DNA from 4 places in the Actinopolyspora sp. BKK2 genome. Region 1 is predicted to be linked to each of the others. Evidence: riboswitches for the same ligand, from Rfam matches in the RefSeq annotation. Region 1 holds a riboswitch; each other region holds the start of a gene.

Evidence for each region. A riboswitch is a leader RNA that binds a small molecule or an ion and turns the genes downstream of it on or off. The one in region 1 is predicted to bind thiamine pyrophosphate.
Region 2: linked by a shared signal. The riboswitch ahead of G9Q41_RS12710 (thiamine ABC transporter substrate-binding protein) and the one ahead of thiD (bifunctional hydroxymethylpyrimidine kinase/phosphomethylpyrimidine kinase) in region 1 are both predicted to bind thiamine pyrophosphate.
Region 3: linked by a shared signal. The riboswitch ahead of thiC (phosphomethylpyrimidine synthase ThiC) and the one ahead of thiD (bifunctional hydroxymethylpyrimidine kinase/phosphomethylpyrimidine kinase) in region 1 are both predicted to bind thiamine pyrophosphate.
Region 4: linked by a shared signal. The riboswitch ahead of thiO (glycine oxidase ThiO) and the one ahead of thiD (bifunctional hydroxymethylpyrimidine kinase/phosphomethylpyrimidine kinase) in region 1 are both predicted to bind thiamine pyrophosphate.

What each region holds. Positions count from the first base shown of each region.
Region 1 is NZ_JAANTE010000007.1:11,018-16,454, forward strand. It holds gene G9Q41_RS15180 (hypothetical protein) at 84-818, opposite strand; gene G9Q41_RS15185 (biotin/lipoyl-containing protein) at 1,123-1,365, shown strand; TPP riboswitch at 1,589-1,687, shown strand; gene thiD (bifunctional hydroxymethylpyrimidine kinase/phosphomethylpyrimidine kinase) at 1,820-2,620, shown strand; gene tenA (thiaminase II) at 2,751-3,485, shown strand; gene G9Q41_RS15200 (polysaccharide pyruvyl transferase family protein) at 3,590-4,717, opposite strand; gene G9Q41_RS15205 (hypothetical protein) at 4,791-5,264, opposite strand; gene G9Q41_RS15210 (hypothetical protein) at 5,285-5,437, opposite strand, start outside.
Region 2 is NZ_JAANTE010000005.1:123,806-129,242, reverse strand. It holds gene G9Q41_RS12715 (iron ABC transporter permease) at 1-1,388, opposite strand, end outside; gene G9Q41_RS12710 (thiamine ABC transporter substrate-binding protein) at 1,472-2,527, opposite strand; TPP riboswitch at 2,565-2,674, opposite strand; gene G9Q41_RS12705 (FAD-dependent oxidoreductase) at 2,850-3,821, opposite strand; gene bioD (dethiobiotin synthase) at 3,928-4,614, opposite strand; gene G9Q41_RS12695 (adenosylmethionine--8-amino-7-oxononanoate transaminase) at 4,618-5,437, opposite strand, start outside.
Region 3 is NZ_JAANTE010000006.1:204,535-209,971, reverse strand. It holds gene thiC (phosphomethylpyrimidine synthase ThiC) at 166-1,857, opposite strand; TPP riboswitch at 1,852-1,973, opposite strand; gene G9Q41_RS14680 (peptide deformylase) at 2,229-2,801, opposite strand; gene G9Q41_RS14675 (DUF3263 domain-containing protein) at 3,014-3,496, shown strand; gene G9Q41_RS14670 (LytR C-terminal domain-containing protein) at 3,496-4,185, shown strand; gene G9Q41_RS14665 (AAA family ATPase) at 4,667-5,437, opposite strand, start outside.
Region 4 is NZ_JAANTE010000006.1:215,452-220,888, forward strand. It holds gene G9Q41_RS14710 (thiazole synthase) at 346-1,104, opposite strand; gene thiS (sulfur carrier protein ThiS) at 1,107-1,307, opposite strand; gene thiO (glycine oxidase ThiO) at 1,307-2,419, opposite strand; TPP riboswitch at 2,410-2,516, opposite strand; gene thiE (thiamine phosphate synthase) at 2,639-3,313, shown strand; gene G9Q41_RS14730 (S1 family peptidase) at 3,437-4,585, opposite strand; gene G9Q41_RS14735 (threonine/serine dehydratase) at 4,968-5,437, shown strand, end outside.

The DNA.
Region 1 (5,437 bases):
CTCTCGCTGGGCGCCCTCCGGCGCGCGGCGTCGAGTTACGCGACGGCTGTGCCCGCCCGCGGGCAAGGCTCCGCCGCGAGCCGTCAGACCGAGTGGACGACCAGCCCGTCCTGCTCGCAGCCGAAGTCCAACGAGCCCTCGAACTCGGCGACCGGCATCTCGTCCCTGATCAGCCGGTGGGAGGCGCCGTGCGTCTCCACGCTCAGCCGGTCGGCGGTGAAGTGCTGCTCGGCGTAGTCGGGGCCCTGCAGCCGGATGTCCAGCTGTCCCTCGTGCAGGGTGATGGTCACCTGACCACCGGGGATGGAGAGCGTTTCGCCGTCCCTGGTCAGGGTGAGGCTGCTCTCCTCGGTCGTCTCCGGCAGCACCACGACCCGCGTCAGCGCGGCGTCCCTGCTGGAGTCCTGACGTGTCATTCCGATGACGTCCCGGCGGACGTTCTCCCCCGGTTCACTCCCGTCGGGAGAGGGAGCCAGCAGCGCCGCCCGCTTCTTCGCGGCGAGTCGGTAGGGCTGCCAGGATCCGGTGCCGACGAGGTTGACCACCGAATTGACCTCGGTGCCGGTCAGCAGTTCCTCGCTGTCCGGGGCCGGGGTGATCTCCACGGCGTTCGCGCCGCGCTCGTTGAGCAGCTGTCGCAGTGCTCGGGCGCGTTCGCGCGCGTTGCGGTCGAACCCGCGGTTGATGGCCACCGTCGTGGAGTCGCTCGCGGTTCGCGCTGCCGCATCGGCGAGGCTGGTCAGTGGGCCCCATACTGCGGCGGGGTCCTGGTCAGCCTGCCGAGAGCGCGTGCTGAGTCCCTCGGTAGTGCTATTCATTACCCCAACTCTAGTCCGGGGGTGCGCATCGATTCACGGGTGCGGTTCGGCTGTGTGGTGTGATTTACCGCAGGTGTGACGTATTTCGCCGTCAGTGGCGGTCACACGGACCACGCGGCGGGCGGGGAAGTCGGTTGGTCACCTGCACCGGGGATTGCTCCCCGGAGCGGACTCAGTGTCCGCACGGTCTTGTCGCGGTGACTCCGCGTTGTACAGGCTCCGCCCGTGGGAACCGATCCCGCCCCTCGCCTCGGAAGCGACCGAGGCGGGCGCGGTACGTGAACAGGATGGCCGGAGACGATCGATGACGGAGCTGCTGTACTGCGCCGAACACACCGCAGCCGGAGGGTTCGGAACCGCCCGCGCCGTGCTGGTCCGGTGGCTGGCCCCCGAGGGGAGCCCCGTGCACTCGGGGCAACCGCTGGCGGAGGTGCGCACCGGGCAGCACCACACCCACGTGAACGCGCTGGCGACCGGAACGCTGCGCCAGCAGGTCAGAGCCGGGGAATCCGTGATCTCGGGGTTTCCGGTCGGGTTGATCGAATAGCCGCCGGTCTCGCGCGGCACTGCGGAGTGGTTTGAGAGGTGCGCTCGGCGGTGCGGGTGGAGGTGAGCGCCCACGGTGCTCGTCCCGCGGTCGATCCGGCCGGGTGAGCGCTCGCCCCGAGCCGCACCCGCACCGAGCGGTCTGGAACGGCCGCAGCCGGTGCGTTGTTGACCTCCGCTGCTATGTTTGTCTCACCGAATCGGGGGTGATTCCCACGATTCCGGTGAGTGACGCGGGGTGCCCGGATTTCGGACCGGGCTGAGAAAGACCCGTCGAACCTGAACTAGTTCGTACTAGCGGAGGGACGTCGCAGTGTTACCGGTACTGCTGTGCTGTCGTCGCGCTCCTCGCTCGTGGTCGGAACCCGCCGGTGGCGAGTCGATCGACCGGCGGCGGCCGCCGCGTGTGGGCGGTGGTGCGACCCGCGTGCGCGTCCCCTCGGAAAGGGGCGCCAGTGATCCGGAACGTCTTGACCATCGCGGGGACCGATCCCAGCGGGGGAGCGGGCGTGCAAGCCGACCTGAAGACGTTCTCGGCTCACGGGACCTACGGGATGTCGGTGATCACGGCCCTGGTCGCCCAGACCACGACGGGGGTCTCCGCGGTGCACGAGGTGCCGGCCGGGTTCGTGACCGAGCAACTGCGCACCCTGCTGGACGACGTGCGGGTGGACGCGGTCAAGATCGGCATGCTCTCGGACGCCGCGATCATCGGTGCGGTCGCCGCGGAACTGGAGCGGTACCGCCTGCCGAACGTCGTGCTCGACCCCGTCATGGTCGCCAAGAGCGGAGACAGGTTGCTCGCCGAGGAGGCGGTGCTGGCCCTGCGCGACGAGCTGCTGCCCCGCGCGGACCTGATAACCCCGAACCTGCCGGAAGCGGCCGACCTGCTGGGCGCGGAGGAGATCACCGACGTCGCGGACATGCCCGCGCAGGCGGCCCGACTGCGCAGGCTCGGCGTCGCACGGGTGCTGCTGAAGGGCGGCCACCTCGGCGGGAGCTCCAGCGTCGACGTGCTGGACGCGGACGGTGCCGTGGAGTTCCTGCGCGAGGAGCGGGTGGACACGAAGAACGACCACGGAACCGGCTGCACCCTCTCCGCCGCGACGGCCGCGCTGCGCGCACGACGCCCGAACTGGGCGACGGCGGTCCGGGAGGCGAAGGAGTACCTGAGCGGGGCGCTGCGCGCCGCCGAGCAGCTCGAAGTGGGGCAGGGCCACGGTCCGGTGCACCACTTCCACGACCGATGGGACTGAGCACGGGCGGGCCGTCTCGTCCGGCGGGTCGCCCGGAGCACCTGGACACCCCGGTCCGGCGAGCGAAGGACCGGGACACCGAGAGCAGCCACCGGAACGCCCGGCTCGCGCGCCGGGCGGGAGGAGAGCCATGAACCGTCGACTGCCCGAGCCCGATCCGGAGGGGTTCTGCGCCGCCGCGTGGGCGCACACGGCCGAGCTGCAGGACGCGATCGTTCGTCATCCGTTCAACCTGGCACTCGCCGACGGAACGCTGCAGCGCGACCGCTTCGCGTTCTACATCGTTCAGGACGCGCGCTACCTGTTCGGGTTCGCCAGAGCCCTGGCCGCGGCGGCGGCGCGCGCCGAGGACCCGGCTGACTCGGCCTTCCTCGCGGGCAGCGCGCACGGTGCCCTGGCCGAGGAACGCAGGCTGCACGCGGGCTACGTCGAGCAGCTCGGTCTCACCGCGGAGGAGATGTCCGGCATCGAGACCTCGCCGACCTGCTTGGCCTACACCTCGTACCTGCGGGCGAGCGCGCAGAGCGAGCCCTACCCGGTGGCTGTGGCCGCGCTGCTGCCGTGCTTCTGGGTGTACCAGCACGTGGGCAGCACGATCCTGGAGCGGACCGGGGACACCTCCGGGCACCCCTACGGCAGGTGGATAGCGACCTACGCCGACGAGGAGTTCGCCGCGACGGTGCGCGGAGCCAGGGAGCTGACCGACAGGTTGGCCGCCGCCGCCGACGAGCGGACCCGCGAGCGGATGCTCACGGCTTTCGTCCGGTGCAGCGAGTACGAGTGGCTCTTCTGGAACAGCGCCTGGGAGAAGCAGGAGTGGCCGACCGCGCGCTGGCTCCCCCGCCGGGGCGACCACGTGGAGTGAACCCTCGAGGTGCCCGCACGGGGTAACCACGAGCTCGGAGCCCGGGCGAGGCCGGTGGGGCTCCGACCGGCGAGCCGGTCGGAGTGCGCGGGCAGCACCTCGGTTCAGTAGATCCGGCGCGCGAGCGAGACCTTGGCGGCGCGCAGCTTGCGCAGCGTCTTCGGGTCGAACCCGCCCGTCGGCGGCTGGGACGTGCTCAGATCGGTGCTCAGGGACCACCCCGAGCCGCGTTCGATCAGCGAACGGTGCTTGTTGGTGTAGTAGTTCGTGTCGATCACGATCGCCGTGCCACTGGCACCGGCAGCGGCCGCCATCAGGTGCATGTGGAAGCGGGTGGACAACCAGCGCTGTCCGGCCGTGGCGGGCAGACCGTTGTCCATGATCTCGGAGAAGGGGTAGAAGCGCGCGCCCGGAAGCTCGTGCTCGACCAGGGCGAATATCTCCCGGTCCACCCGGGGGATTCCCTCCACGAAACCGACCTGCTCGGAAGACGCCCCCCACTGGCGCAGCGTGTCCAGCACGTGCCCGGCGAGCGCGGGGGCGCTCAGCGTGAGCAGGTCCGACTGGATGCAGACCATGACCTCGGGAACCTGATCCTCCCGGTAGAGCCCGGCCCCGGTGTCGAAGAAGAGGTCGTCGCCGGTGGAGGTGACCCCTGCAACGTCGGCCAGCACCTCGGCGGAGGGTTCGTCCCGGACGTCGACGACGTCGAAGTGCCGTGCCAGCTCCCGCACCAGTGGACGCGCGTCGGCCGCAACGGGCGTGAGGCCTTGTCCGGTCATGGCCAGCCGCCCACCGGAGTGCTCGCTGCTGGCCACCGCGGCGGCCAGCAGTCCGATGTGGTGCGGCCAGATGCCGTTGATGTAGCCGCCGCCGATGATGTGGAACACATCGGCCCGCGCGGCCACCCTGATTCCGGCCACCCAGCGGGGAGCCATTCCGGGATTGTCGATCGCCTGCCTGACGAAGGAGGCCACCTGCCAGGGCTCGCTCGACGAGGCCTGCCAGCACAGCCGCCAGAAGGTGTCGGTGAAGCGCACGTTCGGGTGCAGGTCCCCCAGCAGCACCTCGCTGGGCCCCGGATTCGGGCAGTCCAGCCACACCGTGGCCTCCGGGGCCTGGTGGGCGAGGTACTTCAACCAGGTGGCGGCGATGAGCTCGTCACCGTAGTTGGGGTTGCCCGTGGTGCCCACGAGGTAGAAGGAGCTGTGCTCCGGGGGTGGGTTGCTCACTTACGCGCTCCTTGACCGTGTCGGAAGACGCCGCTTGGGGAGCGTCCCCTGAGAACGGTCGCCGCGAAGTGAGTCACTCGATGCCGAGTTCCCTGGTGACGCTCAGCAGGCGCGCTCTTGCCCTTCCGAAGCGTACCGCGCAGTCGGCGGCACACAGCTCGACCCGTTTCTCCCACCTGCTCGTGGTGGTGCCGAACGAGCGCTCCGCGTCCTGCCAGCTCGGGGACTCCTGCGGATCTCGCGCTTCGGGAGCCTCCTCCCCGTCCGCTTCCCGCTCCGGATCTTCCGGGGAGGAGTCCTGCTCCCGAGCCTCCGAGGAGGAGGTCGATTCGGGACTCCGCCGTCGTTGCGCGGGGGCTCGCTCCGCGGTGGGGGAGGCGCCGGGGCGGGTCCGGCTGGACCGCCTCGAACGCGCTGCCCTCCTGCCGCTCCTGCGGTGCTCGCGGAGCAACAGCGGGACGAACACCGCGGCGGCGAGTCCGAAACCGACGAGGAAGGTCAGCACCAGCATGTCGATGGCGGGGAAGGTGGACTGCGCCGATGGCATGATGTCTCTCCACACGTCGTTCAGTTGCGAGCCGCGGGGCCGGTGGTGTCCGTTCCGTGCTTCCGCCCGCCACCGGACTCCTCGTCCTGATCGAGGGCCTGTGCCGTGGCCTCCGTGGTGAACTCCCGGGAGCTCTCACTTCCGGGAGGTCCGTTCGAGTCGCGGTAGACGGA
Region 2 (5,437 bases), on a different contig from region 1:
AACCCGGTGGCCCCGAACTCCCCCAGCGCGACGACGAACCCGAAGCCCGCTGCTGTGCAGATCGCCCTGCCCGTCAGCGGCAGGTCCACCTCCCGGCGGACCCGCCACGGGCCTGCCCCGAGAGTCGCCGCGGCCTCCCGCAGCCGCTCGTCCACCGAGCGCAGGACGGGCAGCACCGTGCGCACGACGAGCGGGGTCACCACCAGGGCCTGCGCGAGCGGCACCAGCAGCGGTGAGGTGCGCAGATCGCCGGGCAGCAGCTGCAGCGTGATCAGGTAGCCGAACCCGACGGTCACGGCCGATACCCCGAGCGGGAGCATCAGCGCGGTGTCCATCAGCTCGGCGGTCCAGCGCTTCCGCAGCGAGATCAGCACCAGACAGGCGATCCCGCCCAAGGACAGGGCCATCCAGGTGGCGTCAGTCGCCGTGCGCAGCGAATTCAGCGCCGCCTGCCACCCGGTGACGCCCAACGCGCCGTCCCCGGTCCCGGACAGGGCGCGGTAACCGGCGAGGCTCCACCCGCTCCGCGCGCTCACCGAGCGGACCAGCAGCGCACCGACGGGCACCAGCAGCGCGATCAGCACCACGCCACCGGCCGCCACGACCGACCACTCGGCTCCGCGGGGTTTTCGCGCCGAACTCTCCGCGGCACGCACCCCTCCCGCGGACTCGCGGCGCCTCCTGGCCAGGGCCGCCACGATCAGGGCCGCCACCACCGCGGCGAACTGCAGCAGCGACAGCGCGGCCGCACCGGACAGATCCAGCATCCGAACGGTGCGCAGGTAGATCTCCGTCTCCAAGGTCCGGTACCTGCCCGCGCCGAGCACCAGCACCACCCCGAAGCTCGTGGAGCAGAACAGGAAGACCACCGCGGTCGCCGACCACAGGGCCGGGCGCAGCGCGGGCAGAGTGACGGTGCCGAAGGTCCGCAGCGGTCCCGCACCGAGGCTGCGGGCCGCGTCCTCGGCCCGCCGGTCCAGCTGGGCCCACAGCCCACCGACGGTGCGGGCGACCACGGCGACGTTGAAGAACGCGTTGGCCAGCACGATCGCCGTCACGCTCGGTTCCGTGGTTCCGAGCAGCGCGCGGAAGGCCATGCCCACCACCAGGGTGGGCAGCACGAACGGAACCGTGATAACCGCGCGCAACAGCACCTTGCCCGGGATCCGCACCCTGGCGAGCAGGTAGGCCAGCGGCATCCCGGCCGCCAGGGCCAGCGCGGTGGAGGCCGCGGCCTGCCCGAGGGTGAAGGCCACGATCCGCCAGGTCCCCGGGTCGGCCAGCACACGCACCGTTTCCGGGCGCAACCCGCGGTGCAGGATGGCCAGCACGGGCCAGGCGAAGAAAACGCCGAGGAAGCCCAGCACTGCGACGGCTCCGCCGAGCAGGAGCGGACGGTGTCCCGCGGATCCGGCGGGCCCGCCGGGGGTGACTGCTCCGGTGCGGCCGGAGCACCGCGTCCGGAACACGATCAGCTCCGCGTCAGCTCACGCCACTGGTTCACCCACTGCTCACGGTTCTTCCGCACGACCTCCGGGCTCATCTCGGCCGATTCGGACGGCCGTGGCGCCACGTCCCGCCAGCTCCGCGGGGGGTCGACTCCCAGCACGGTCGGATAGACGTACATCTGCTCGGAGACCTGGGACTGGAACTTCCACGACAGCAGGAAGTCCATCAGCTCCCTGGCGCGCTGCGGGTGCTCGGCCCCCGTGAGCACCCCGGCGTACTCGACCTGGCGGTAGCAGGTGTTCAGCAGGGCGCGGGTGCGCGACTCGCCGTTCTCCCCGATCTCCGCCGCCGGGGAGGAGGCGTAGGAGAGCACGACGGGGCGCTGCCCGTTGCCGGCGGAACCGGAGAAGTCCTGGTTGTAGGCCTCCTGCCAGCCCGAGGAGATCCGGACGTCGTTGGACATCAGTTGGCGCCAGTAGTTCTTCCAGCCCTCCTGCCTGCCGAAGCGGTCGATCGTGTTCAGCAGGAAGGCCATGCCCGGCGAGGAGGTGGCCGGGTTGGGCACGGCGAGCAGTCCGCGGTAGCGCGGTTCCGCCAGGTCGGCCAGGTTCTCCGGCGCGGGAACGTCGTGCTGGGCGAACCAGGTCTTGTCGATGTTGACGCACACGTCGCCCGCGTCCACGGGGGTGAGCCTCGGGTCGACGGTCGCGTACTCCACCGGGATGGAGCCGGACCCCTGCGGCCGGTAGGGCGCGAAGGCGCCGGAGTCGAGCGCGCGGGAGTAGAACGTGGAGTCCACTCCGAAGGCCACGTCCCCGACGGGGGCGTCCTTGGTGAGCACGAGCTCGTTGGTCAGCGCTCCGGCGTCGCCCATCTTGTTGACGCGCAGTTCGTAGCCGGACTCGCGCTCGAAGTGCCGCCGCGCGTCGTCGCTGATCGCGAAGGAGTCGTGGGTCACCAGCGTGACGGTCTTGGCCTCCGACCCTCCGCCGGTTCCGATCAGCGAACAACCCGCGACCAGCAGCACGGCGGCGGTGGCCACCGCGGCACGCATCCGGCGTGCGGTGTGTCGTTTCAATGGTCCTCCCGAAGACACACCACGAGCAGTGCGACACCGAGCTGATCGCACGCCTCCCTGCGCCGGCATTGTCCGGTTCAGGTTGGACGGTCGAGGACCCCGTGCCCTCCTCTCAGCCCAGCGCACTGGACTCCCGTGGCGGCGGGCAGTCTACTCGACCCGCTCGCGGGCCCGAGAGCCTGTCCGGGGTAGCCGGATCGGCGCTCACCACCCCACCGGTCGGCACCACCGCGAATCCAACCAGCACTCCCGACCAGGGAAGTCCGCTCCAACGCGAGCGCTTACGAGCCTGCGCAGCCCGACCGAACCGCGCGGAAGCACATCAGTCGTCGAGGTCGGACAGCAGGAGTTCGACCACCTCGTACGCGCACCCCCAGGACACCATGACCCCGCTGCCCCCGTGGCCGTAGTCGTGCACGATGCGGGCCCCCTGGTAGTGCTCGGTGTGCAGCCGCACCGCCTCGCTGCGCGGGCGCAGTCCCACCAGCTCCTCGCGAACCCGCACGTCGTGCAGCACGGGCTGGATGGCACCGCACCGCCGCAGGATCCCTTCCGTGACCTGCGGATCGGGGGTCCGGTCCCAGTCGTGCTCGACGGCGGTGCCGCCCAGCACGAGCCGCTTGCCGTGCGGCATGTAGCTCGTCCACTCCCCGACTTCGCTGAGCTCGACGAAGAACTCCTCGAGCCCGGGGTTGTCCACGACCACGTGCTGTCCGGCCACCGGGCGCACCCCGGGATCTCCGACCAGCTCGCGCGCCCCGACACCGGCGCAGTTGACCACCAGCGAGCTCTCCGCTGCCGCTTCGGACAGGCTCGGAACCGTGCTGAGCACCAGCTCCCCGCCCGCGTCCAGGAACCGATTGCCCAGATACTCCATGTAACGCGGCATGTCCACCAGCGGGAGGGTGGCCCGCAGTCCCACCGCGAACCCGGGCGGCAGCTCACCCGCCCCGCACGGCCGGACCCCGTCGAGCAGCCCCAGCGAACCCGGCGGGTTCTCGGGGAACCCCGTTCTGCCCGCCACGGTCCCCGGAGCCGAGTGCACCCCGGTTGCCGGATCGGTCGCGAGTTCGAGGAAGACGCCGTAGGTACGTTCCGCCCAGCGCCTGGCGCAGTCGGCAGGCCACAGCGAGGTCGGGCCCCACACCGCTCCGGCCACGGCCGAAGTCGTCTCGGAAGGGTGCTCGCTGGTTCTGACGCGGACCCGGTGCCCCGCCTCGGCGAGGATCGTCGCGGTGCTCAACCCCTGGACACCGGCACCGATGACCAGCACGGAACGTGAGCGATCATTCACCGGGAAAACGGTACCAACCCCGAACTGGGCGACGCACCCCTTTTGCCGCATTTCGCCGGAAAGGCGGAGAGCCACCGCGATCTCCCCGCGCTCCCCGACCGGGCCCTCAGTCCGGTGCCCGCCACGTCCCGCCGAGCTCGGGGGCCAGCCAGCAACGCGCCCGCTCACCGAAGCCCTCCCGGTCGTGGTCGGCGGCGTTCTCCTCGACCGCCCCCAGCAGCGGCACCCCGGTGAGCCGGGGCAGGTCCACGAGATTGCACCTCTCGGTCGTGCCCGGCTCGGCGGGCCAGCTGCCGAACACGGTGCCGGGACAGCGCAGCCCGCGCCGCAGCACCTCCCGGACGGTCAGCGCCGTGGAGTTCAGCGTGCCGAGACCTGGCGGGCACACCACGAGCACCGCCCCGCCCAGGAGCTCGGCCACGTCGAGCAGCGTGCCGCCCCGGTCGTCGTAGGGCACCAGCACCCCGCCCGCCCCCTCCACCAGGACCGTGCCGTAACCGGCGGGCAGCTCGGCGAGCTCACCGGCGATCAGTTCCGGGGTGACGGGGTGTTCACCGGCGAGGCGCGCTGCCGTCGCGGGGGCGAGCGGATCCGGGTACCGCGCCAGTTCGAGCACGTCCACGCCACCGGCCAGCCGCAGGACCTCGGCGCAGTCGCCCCCGCCCCGGGTTCCGGTCTGGGCCGGTTTGACCACGGCCACCGGCCCGCGGGCCAGCGCGGCCACCGCCGCCGTGACCACCGTCTTTCCCACGTCGGTTCCCGTTCCCGTGACGAACAGCGGAGTCGGCGCCATCGTTCACCCCACCCGCGCCGCGGCCACGGCCGCGTCCGTCACCCTGCCGAGGTCCGCGGCGTCGATCACGTACGGCGGCATCGTGTAGATCAGGTCCCGGAAGGGGCGCAGCCAGACACCTCGCTCGATCGCCGCCGCGCTCGCCGCTGCCACGTCCACCTCGTGGTCGAGCTGGATCACCCCGACGGCGCCGAGCACCCGGACGTCGCGCACCCCGGCCATTTCCCGGGCGGGTGCCAACCCGGCCTCCAGCCCGGCCGCTATCCCGCGGACCCTCGTCCTCCAGTCGTCCCGGAACAGCACCCGCAGCGAGGCGTTGGCCACGGCCGCGGCCAGCGGGTTGCCCATGAACGTCGGGCCGTGCGCGAGCACCGGCACCTCCCCGCCCGCGATCCCCTCGGCGACCCGCCGGCCGCACACGGTCGCGGCCATCGTCAGGTACCCGCCGGTGAGCGCCTTGCCCAGGCACATGACGTCCGGGGCCACGCCCGCGTGGTCCGCGGCGAACAGCTCGCCGGTGCGTCCGAAACCGGTGGCTATCTCGTCGTGGACGAGCAGCACCTCGTAGCGGTCGGCGAGCTCGCGCAGCCTGCGGAGGTACTCGGGCGCGTGGAAGCGCATCCCGCCCGCGCCCTGCACCACCGGTTCGACCACGATCGCGGCGAGCTCCTCCGCGTGGCTGCGCAGCAGCCGTTCGAAACGCCCCAGGTAGGCCTCATCCACCTCCGCGTCGAACCCCTCCGGAGGCGCCTCGGCGAAGACCTGCTCGTTCAGCAGCCCGCTCCAGAGGTGGTGCATGCCGCCTTCCGGGTCGCACACCGAC
Region 3 (5,437 bases), on a different contig from region 1:
CGGGTCAGGCTCAGAGCACCTGCGTTGGGGTGACAGGCTTCTCGGGGAGTCGCTTGTCGCGGATGGCCTGATGTCCGGCACGCGAGCAGCCACCTGCGCGGCGAGCGGCCCGCCTCCGGGCGAGAGCGGCCGCCGGCCCCGGGGCCTGCGGCCGCGGTGCGCCCCTCACTCGGCCATCGGCAGATAGACCTTCCCGCCCGCGGCGGTGAACTCCTCGGCCTTCTCCCGCATCCCGGCCTCGATCGCCTCCACGCTGTTGAGCCCGTGCTTGTCCGCGTAGTCCCGCACGTCCTGGGTGATCTTCATGGAGCAGAACTTCGGGCCGCACATGGAGCAGAAGTGGGCGGTCTTCGCCGGTTCGGCGGGCAGGGTCTCGTCGTGGTAGGCCTGCGCGGTCTCCGGGTCCAGCGCCAGGTTGAACTGGTCGTTCCACCGGAACTCGAAGCGCGCCCTCGACAGCGCGTCGTCCCGCTCCTGGGCCCGCGGATGCCCCTTGGCCAGGTCGGAGGAGTGCGCGGCGATCTTGTAGGTGATCACCCCGGTCTTCACGTCGTCCCGGTTGGGCAGCCCGAGGTGCTCCTTCGGGGTGACGTAGCACAGCATGGCCGTTCCGGCCCTGCCGATGTTGGCCGCGCCGATCGCCGAGGTGATGTGGTCGTAGGCCGGTGCCACGTCCGTGGCCAGCGGCCCCAGCGTGTAGAAGGGGGCCTCCCCGCAGAGCTCCTCCTCGCGGCGCACGTTCTCCTCGATCTTGTCCATCGGCACGTGCCCGGGCCCCTCGATCATCACCTGCACGCCGTGCTCGCGCGCGATGTGCGTGAGCTCGCCGAGGGTCTCGAGCTCGGCGAACTGGGCCCTGTCGTTGGCGTCGGCGATCGAACCGGGCCGCAGGCCGTCCCCGAGGGAGAAGGTGACGTCGTAGGAGCGCAGGATCTCGCACAGCTCCGAGAAGTGCGTGTACAGGAAGCTCTCCTCGTGGTGGGCCAGGCACCACGCGGCCATGATCGACCCGCCCCTGGAGACGATCCCGGTCACCCGCTGGGCGGTCAGCGGGACGTAGCGCAGCAGCACCCCGGCGTGCACCGTCATGTAGTCGACGCCCTGCTCGCACTGCTCGATGACCGTGTCCCGGTAGGACTCCCAGGTGAGGTTGGCCGGATCGCCGCCGACCTTCTCCATGGCCTGGTAGATCGGCACGGTCCCGATCGGCACCGGCGAGTTGCGCAGGATGGCCTCGCGCGTCTCGTGGATGCGGCTGCCGGTGGACAGGTCCATGATGGTGTCCGCGCCCCAGCGGCTGGCCCAGACCATCTTCTCCACCTCCTCCTCGATCGAGGAGGACACCGCGGAGTTGCCGATGTTGGCGTTGACCTTCACCAGGAAGTTCTTCCCGATGGTCATCGGCTCGGTCTCCGGGTGACGGCGGTTGGCCGGGATCACCGCGCGCCCGGCCGCCACTTCCGAGCGCACGAGCTCGGCGGACAGCCCCTCGCGTGCCGCGATGAACTCCATCTCGCGGGTGACGACACCGTCCCGGGCCCACTCGAGCTGGGTGCGGTGCTCGCGACCGTCCGTCCAACCGGAGCGCAGCGGATGCAGCCCCCGGTGCACGTCGATCTCGGCGTTCTCGTCGGTGTAGGGCCCCGAAGTGTCGTAGACGTCCAGGTGCTCGCCGTTGCTCAGCTCGACGCGGCGGGCCGGGACGGGCAGCCCCGACTCGGTGCGGTGGTGGACCTTGCGCGAGCCCCGGATGGCGCCCGTGGTGACGCCCGGTGCGGTGATCCCTCCGGGTGCCTGCCCGGACTCCGAGGTGGCCGCTTCGCTCGAATCGGACGGTTGCGGATACACGTCGGCCATGGCCGTTCCCCTCCCTACGCCGGTATTACCCGGTCAGGTTCGTGCGGTCGGCGGCCCCGGAGGATCTCGGCCGCCCTCTCAGCCCGCTTGCGGAGCGAGCTCCCGCGGTTTCAGTTGTCGGCGCCAGACCTTAGCCATCAGGTGGAGCGTCCGCAACGCGACTCCGAACCGCTGACGGCCGGGCGAGGAATCGCTACGCTGCCGAGCAGAGGCGCGGGCACCGGCGCGACAGCGGGAGGACACGATGCGTGACGACCATGACACGGGAGGTGAGCGCGCTGTGGCGCCCGCACCGGTACTCTCGCCCGCGAGTTCGGGGAGCTGCTCGACACCTGGCGGAACCTGGACGTGCCCGAGGGCTGGCGCGCGGATCAGTCGGAGAAGGGGTCCGGATCGCTTTCGGGATTCCAGGAGTGCCCCGCCTCGGTCCAGCCGTTGCGCTTGAGCATCTTCTTCGCGGCCCGCACGTGCCTGCCCGTCAGCCTGCTCAGGTACAGCCTGCCGTCCAGGTGATCGGTCTCGTGCTGCAGGCACCGGGCGAAGTGCCCGGTCCCCTCCACCTCGATCTCCGCACCGTCGCCGTCGGTTCCCCGAACCCTGGCCCAGTCGGCGCGTCCGGTGGGGAAGGACTCGCCCGGCACGGAGAGGCACCCCTCCCAGTCCTCGTCCGGATCGGGCATGGTCAACGGCACCTCCGAGGTCTCCAGGCGCGGGTTGACGACCACCCCGCGGTGGTTGACCCCCTCGTCGTCCGGGCAGTCGTAGACGAACAGGCGCAGATCCACCCCGATCTGATTGGCAGCGAGCCCCACGCCGTTGGCGGCGTCCATGGTCTCGAACATGTCCTCGATGAGGGTGCGCAACTGCTCGTCGTGAGACGTCACTGGCCGGGTCTCGGTGTACAGCACCGGGTCGCCCGCGATGCGGATCGGGTGGACGGTCATGCGCGAAACCATATCCGGTACTTCGGGAGCGGAGGGTTCCCCCGAGGTGAACACGACCGCAGGCGCACCTCGCGCCGACGCGGAGCGCCACGCTGATGTCATCACTCGGGAGCGTGACGTGACCCCGTTTTGATCAAGACATGGTGTAATGCGTAGGGGGCACGAACCGGTGCCTTCCGGTGCGGATAGTCGATCGTGAGGCGAGGTGCGACATGGACGCCGCCCAGATGTTGACCGCACACGAGATCGCGCGGCAGTGCCAGCAGCGCGCGCGCACCGCCGAGCGACCCGAATCGGAATCCGGCGCTGAAGGACCCGCCGAGGAGAGACCCCGCGGGCACTTACGCGCCGTCGAACCTATGACTCAGCCGATCGAGCGCGTTCCCGAACAGGCCAGGGGGAGCGCGGTCGACGAGACCGGCGAGGAAGTCCGCCCCGACGAGCTGACCGAGCGTGAGCGCGAAGTGCTCGCCTTCGAACGTCAGTGGTGGAAGGGCACGGACAGCAAGGAACGAGCGGTTCGGGAGCTGTTCGCGCTCACCCTGTCCGAGTACCGGCACCTGCTCGATGATCTGCTGGACAAGCCCGCGGCGATGCGGAGCGAGCCGATGCTGATCAAGCGACTGCGTCGCGAACGCCGCTCGGCCGCGTTCGGCTCGGCCCCACACGTCCCGGACCCGTACGGGAGTAGTTGATGACCTCCGGAGAACCCCCCACCGGCCCCTCCGCAGCGCGGATCGGCGGTTTCACGCTCATAGGAATCGGAGCGCTCGCGCTCGTCTTCGGAACGGCCTCGGTGTTCGCCGGTGAGAGCGACACGGTGGCCGAACCCTCCACCGGACCGGTGGCGACGAGCTCGCGGACCGCCTCCGAGAGCGAAAGCACGTCGACGGGGACGAGCCCCACCGAGAGCGCGGAGAACAGCGGGGAGAATGGCGCGGAGAGCACGGGGGAAGCGGAGCAGTCCACCTCCTCAGCACCCCCCGAGGAGTCGAGCGCGCCCAGCTCCCCACCGCAGCGGGTTACCTCGGAGAACCGGAGCCCGGACAACACCGGATCCCGGGAGGGCGGCTCGGGCTCCTCCGGGAAGTCCGAGAGCGTCTCCCTGCGGGTGTACAACAACAGCAAGATCGAGGGGCTCGCGCACCGCGCTGCGGACGACCTGCGCGGCGCCGGGTTCGACGTGGCCGAGGTGAACAACTACTCGGGAGGGCGCATCCCCGTCACGACCGTGTACTACCGACCGGACACCGGCGAGCGCTCCAAGGCCGAAACGGTGGCGCGGAAACTCGACGTGCGGACCGAACCCAGGTTCGACGGCATATCCGACGCCAGTCCCGGGGTTATCGTGATAGTCACCAAGAACTACGACGGCCTGGGGTAGTTAGGGTCGACGGCTCGTCCTGCGTGGGTGGTTGCTTGGCGGAACCTCAGTCGGCGCCCGGCTGCGGGATCCTCGACATCGGGTAGGCACCTACACAACGTCGAGGCTGTCCTCGCCGGGCACTCGACTGAGAACCCGCGGCGGTGCTGATGGCTCGGGCTCAGAGCATTCGCGTTGGCGTGGCCCCCTCGATTGGGAGTTCCTGTCCGGGGGTTCGGCGCTGGCGCGCCGAAGGGAAATCCCGAGAAGCTCAACTCGGGGGCGCATCCCAGCGCAGGTGCTTCAGCTCGGTCAGGACGAGGAGATCCGGTGCGTGAGTCGGACGCGTTGCAAGGCGGCAGGGCACCGTGGGGCGTGCCGCTACTCGATGTGCCCTCCAACACAGCAAGGCGCCGACTCACGTGACGGCCACCCGGCCACCCAAGCAACCGGCCCCGCACGCAAAGCGCCGCCGCGGGGCCTACCCGAAGATGCGGCCCGTTCACCCTCCTTGCTCGTACGCTTCGAACGCGGCCAGCTGCTCCGCGGACAGCGAAGGACGCACCCGGGAGCGCGCGGCCTCGACGTGCGTGGCCGACACCTCGGTCGCGTCCATGCTCTCCCGCAGCGCGGCGAGGGCCGCCTCCCTGATCAGCGCTGAGCAGTCGGCGGCCGAGTACCCCTCGAGGGACTCGGCCAGCACCTCCGGGTCCACATCGGAAGCCAGCGGGGTGTTCCTGCCGGCGGAGCGCAGGATCTCGGCCCGCGCCTTCGCGTCGGGCGGCGGAACCCCGATGGAGCGCTCGAGCCTGCCAGGCCGCAGCAGCGCCGGGTCCACCAGCTCGGGCCGGTTGGTCGCCCCGATCACCACGACGTCGCGCAACGGCTCCACCCCGTCCAGCTCGGTCAGCAGCGCGGCCACCACCCGGTCCGTGACCCCCGAGTTGGAGGACTGTCCCCGCACCGGGGCGAGCGCGTCGATCTCGTCCAGGAACACCAGGGTCGGGGCGGCCTCCGCGGCCCTGGCGAACAGCTCGCGCACCGCGCGCTCGGACTCGCCGACCATCTTGTCCAGCAGCTCCGCCCCCTTGACCGCTATCGCGTTGAGCTCGCCAGAACCGGCCAGCGCCCGCACCAGGAAGGTCTTCCCGCAGCCGGGCGGACCGTGCAGCAGCACCCCGCGAGACGGACGAATCCCCAGCCTGGCGAAGGAGTCCGGGTAGCTCAGCGGCCAGAGCACCGTCTCGTTCAGCGCCTGCTTGACCTCGGTCAT
Region 4 (5,437 bases), on a different contig from region 1:
GTGCTCTGATCCTGCGTCACCGGCACCGTCGAGTTCCCCGGGAACTTCCAGCGCAAGGCCTCACTCCGACGAAAGCGCTTACGAGCCTGAGCCACCGGCACCGCCGCGAGCCAGCCGAGTCGACGCAAAACCCGAACAGGAACTCCCGTTCAAGGAGTCCACACCGACGCGAGCGCTGTGAGCCCGAGCAATCGGCACCGCCGCGGGTTCTCAGTCGAGTGCCCGGCGAGGACGGCCCCGACGTTGTGTAGGTGCCTACCCGATGTCGGGGCACCCGCAGCCGGGCGCCGACTGAGGTTCCGCCAAGCGACCCGCCGAGCACCCCGCACCGTCGACTTCCACACCTTAGGGAAAACCGGGACTCGAGGCCTGCGCCCAGTACCGGCGCGGGATCCGCCCCGCCTGGGAGGCCAGACGCCCCGCCTCGACCCCGGAGCGCATGGCCGCCGCCATCCGCTCCGGGTCGGAGGCGCGGGTCACCGCGGAGGCCAGCAGCACCGCGTCGCACCCGAGCTCCATCGCCAGCGCGGCGTCCGAGGCCGTCCCGATCCCCGCGTCCAGCACCACGGGGACGGTGGCCCGCGAGCAGATCATCTCGATGTTGTGCGTGTTGCGGATGCCCAGACCGGTTCCGATCGGCGAGCCCAGCGGCATGATCGCGGCACAGCCGACCTGCTCCAGCTTGGAGGCCAGCGCCGGGTCGTCGTTGGTGTAGGCGAGCACCACGAAGCCCTGGTCCACGAGCTGCTCTGCCGCGTCCACCAGCTCGACCGGGTCGGGAAGCAGGGTCTGCTCGTCGGCCACCACTTCCAGCTTGATCCAGTTCGTCGCCAGCGCCTCCCTGGCGAGCTGCGCGGTCAGCACGGCCTCGGCCGCGCTGCGACACCCCGCCGTGTTGGGCAGCGGATCGATCCCCAACCGGTGCAGCAGATCGAACACCCCGGTGCCGCCGTTGGCGTCCGCCCTGCGCATGGCCACCGTGGTCAGCTCGGTCCCCGAGGAGATCAGCGCCTGCTCCAACGTGGTCATGTTGGCCGCGCCGCCGGTACCCATGATCAGACGCGACCCGAACTCGCGGCCCGCTATGACGAGTGGATCGTCCATGGTCAGCCTCCTTGCACCGCGGTGAGTATCTCCACGGTCGCGTCCTCGTGCAGTGCCGTTCGTTGCCAGGAGTCGCGCGGCACGACGGCACCGTCCAGCGCGACGGCCACCCCGCGCGCGGGAGCGCCGTAGCTCTCCAGGGCCTCGGCCACGCTCGTGTCCGCGGCGACCTCGTGCCGCTGTCCGTTGATCGTGATGTTCATCAGTTCCCCTTCCAACGCGCCGGGTCGGCGGCCTCCACCTCGGCCGGCGCTCGTCGTCCGCGCAGCAGCTCACCGACCGCCTCCGCCGTCAGCGGAGCCTGCAGGAAACCGTTGCGGTGGTGTCCGGTGGCCACGAGCACCCCGGTGTCCAGCCAGCCGATCAGCGGCAGGTTGTCCGGGGGGGCCGGGCGCAGTCCCGCGTTCGCCTCGACCAGCTCGTACTCGCCGATCCCGGGCAGCAGCCGTTCGGCGTCGCCGATGAGGTCCCGGACTCCCCCGACGGTCACCTCCGCGTCGAAGCCGCTCTCGTACTGGGTGGCCCCGATCACCAGCCCGTCGGTGCGCGGGACCAGGTAGATCTGCCTGCCGTGCACCGGCCCCCTGATCGTGTGCTGCGGGGGCGGCAGCGCGGTCGGCCTGGTCCGCAACCGCAGGATCTCGCCCTTCACCGGCCGGACGAGCCCGGACAGCTCCGGGTGCAGTTCGGGAGCGCGCACCCCCGCCGTGATCACGGCGGCGTCGCAGTGCAGCACCTCCCCGTCCAGCTCGACCGCCCCCGGGCGCACCCGCGAGGCGCTGCGGGCGAGGAACTCGACCCCGGCTTCCTCGGCCGCCCGGCGCAGCGCGGCGAGCGCGGTGCGGTTGTCCACGGACAGGTCCCCGGGCACCTCCAGCCCGGCACGCACGGAAGGTCCCAGCGTCGATTCGATCCCGCGCAGCTCGCGGCTCGTCCGCCCGGTCACCTTCCGCCCGAGCGAGTCCAGGTGCTCGGCCAGCGCGTCGAGCTGCTCGCGGTCGGCGTTGTCCACGGCGACCACGAGGGTGCCGTGCTCGTTCAGCCCGGAGGGCCCCGCCGCGGCGGCGGACAGCTCGGCGGCGAACTCCGGCCAGCGGCGCAGCGAGGCCGCGCCCAGTTCGAGCAGGGATTCCTCCCCGGGCCAGGCCTCGGCGATGGGGGCGAGCATTCCGCCCGCCACGTGGGAGGCCCCCGAGGCCGGGGCCGGGTCGATCAGTCGCACTCGGAATCCCTGCGCGGCGAGTCGCCACGCGCAGGAGAGTCCGATCACTCCGCCGCCGACCAGGGCGACGTCCTGCGGTTGCCCGTTCGTCAATGCTCGCTCCCTGCGCCGGCATGATCCGGATCAGGTTCGACGGTCGGGGCTTCAGCCCCCTCTCAGTCCGTTCGGCCGGACTCCCGCGCCTACCCACCGCCAGACTAGGCGACGTTCGGCTTCGCGTCAGCCGAGGGTCGCCGGAGTCCTCGTCCGACACGGCCGGATTTGCGGTTTCCACGGCTCCCCGCCGGGCCGCACGTGGCCTACCCTGAGGGCATGCCCGGAATGGACGGCTACGGAATGCGTGCCCGCCTCGAACAGGCGCGGCTGTACCTGTGCACCGACGCGCGCCGCGAACGCGGGGACCTCGCCGAGTTCGTCGACGCCGCGCTGTCCGGTGGGGTGGACATCATCCAGCTGCGCGACAAGGACGCGTCCGGGGCTCCGCTGGAGGCCCGGGAGGAGCTCGCCGCGCTGGAGGTGCTGGCCGACTCCTGCGTGCGGCACGACGCGCTGCTGGCGGTCAACGACAGGGCCGACATCGCGCTGGCGGTCGATGCCGACGTGCTGCACCTGGGGCAGGACGACCTTCCGGTGAGCGCGGCGCGCCGCATCGTGGGCGACCAGATGATCGTCGGGCGTTCCACGCACGACGTGGTGCAGGCGGACTCGGCCGCGACCGAGCGGGGGGTGGACTACTTCTGCACCGGACCGGTCTGGAGCACCCCCACCAAGCCGGGCAGGCAGGCCGCCGGGCTGGAGCTGGTGCGGCACACCGCCGAGCACCACGGCCACGGGCGGCCGTGGTTCGCCATCGGCGGCATCGGGCACGAGAACCTGGACGAGGTGCTGGCGGCGGGGGCCGAGCGCGCCGTGGTGGTTCGCGCCATCACCGAGGCCTCCGACCCGCGCGCCGCGGCGAGCGAACTTCGTTCCCGCCTGGTCGGCTGATCCGCCCCGGTCGACCCCCCGATCCGGCCGTCACCGCCGAGCCCCGAACAGGAACTCCCGGTCAGGGGGTCACCCCAACGCAAGCGCTTACGAGCCCGAGCAACCGGCCCCGCCGACCCTCCATCACTCGGTGAGGAGTTGCACTCCGTAGTTGTCGAGCGCCTCGTTCACCGGCTGGAAGAAGGTGGTTCCGCCGTCGGTGCAGTTGCCCCAGCCGCCCGAGGTCACGCCCTGGGCCTGGTCTCCGGAGACGAAGGCCCCGCCGGAGTCCCCGGGTTCGGCGCAGACGTCGGTGCGGGTGAGCCCGTGGACCGTGCCCTGGTCGTAGCGCACCGCCTGGTTCTTGCTCACGATCGTGCCGCAGTGCCAGCCGGTGGTGGAGCCGGAGCGGCACACCGAGGAGCCGACCGGGGCCTCGGTCGAGCCCGCCACGGAGACGGTTCCGCCGCCGTAGTCGTTGACCGCGGGCCTGCCCCGCTCGGTGCTGGCGATGTAGGAGTAGTCGTTCTCCGGGAAGGAGGACCCCACGGCCGTGCCCCGGGGACTGCTGGTGCTGTCGCCTTCCTTCGCGCAGTGGCCCGCGCTGATGAATCCGCCCTGCACCGCGAATCCGACCGAGCAGCGTGCCCTGTCGTTGACGTAGTACGGGTTGCCGCCGACGATGTCGTTGTAGAGCCGCGGGCTGCGCTCGGTCTCCACTTGGACGGCGTTCGCCTCCACGCCCGAGGTGCGGAGGAAGTTCTCGGCCGCTCCGGTGTCGCCCCGATCGGTGGTGAGCACCACCGAGTTGTCCGCCGGATCGACGTAGTAGCCGGTGACCGAGGGGGGCGCTTCGGGCAGCAGCCCGGCGAGCCGGCCTGCGATGCCGTCGAGTTCGGCGGAGCTGTGCTCGACCAGCTCGGCTCGTGCTCCGGCGGAGCGGGCCTCGTCGAGTTTCGCCCGGTCGGTCACGCCGACCACGAGTTCTCCCGCGGTCGAGTCGTAGTAGGAGCCGCCGTAGGCGGCGCCCAGGCTTCCGCGCACGGTCCGCTGCACCTGTTCGGCGATGGACTCCTGCCGCAGTCGTTGGCGGGACTGCGCGAGCGTGAGTCCGAGGTCGCGCTGCATGGCTTCGAGCAACGTGCCCGCGCGGGCCTGCTGGTCGACCGCGGAAGTCCGGTCGGGGGGCGAAGCCTGCTCGGGGGCCGCACCCACCGGGGCGGCTGTCAGCGCGGCAGTGGCTGTCGCGAGGAGCATCGTGCCCGCGAGGCGACCGGCGAGCCGGAGCTTCATGAACGTGGCCTCCCTGGACTGGGGCAAGTTTCCAACCGGCGGCGAGTTCCGTCGAATGCCCACCTAGCCAGCTCGACACGCAAAGTAGCAGATTTTTACCCGATCGCGGGACTATAACTCACAAATAACTCTCTAAGTAGCAATTCGGCCACTTTGCGCATTCACCGCTCCTCCGCTCAATGCATCGTCACTCGTACGGCGGGGAGAAATGTCCAATTCGCCCCGAGATCAGGCGCCTCCCGAATTCCGCGTTCTCCCACGAAGCGGGAAAACTCACCGCGCGAGGCGCGGCGACGTGAGAACACCCACTACGCGGGTCACTCCGCGGGCAGGAGTCCGACCCCGCGGAGTCCCGCTAGCGACGGTCGGCGAGGATTCCGACATGCAGCTGATCACCCACGCCGATGCGCTGGCCGCACGGGAAACGCTGACCAGGCAGCTCGGAACCGCCGGGCCGGTGCGCACCCCGCTGCTTCCCGTTCCGGAGAGCGAGCGGGACCGCCCGCTGCTGCTCAAACCGGAAAGCCTGCAGCCGATCGGCGCCTTCAAGATCAGGGGCGCCCTGCACGCCACGGCCACCCTGGACGAGCGGACGCGCTCCAGGGGGATCGTGGCCTACTCCAGCGGCAACCACGCGCGCGCAGTGGCCTACGCGGGCAGGGCCTTCGACATCCCCACCACAGTGGTGGTCCCGCGCACCGCCCCGGAGACGAAGGTGGCCGCGGCGCGCGCGCTCGGCGCCGAGGTCGTCCTGGTCGAGGTGGCCGAGCGGGAAGCGCGCGCCGAGCGGATCGCCGCGGAGACCGGTGCCACCCTGATCCCCCCGTTCGACTCGCCGGCGGTGATCGCGGG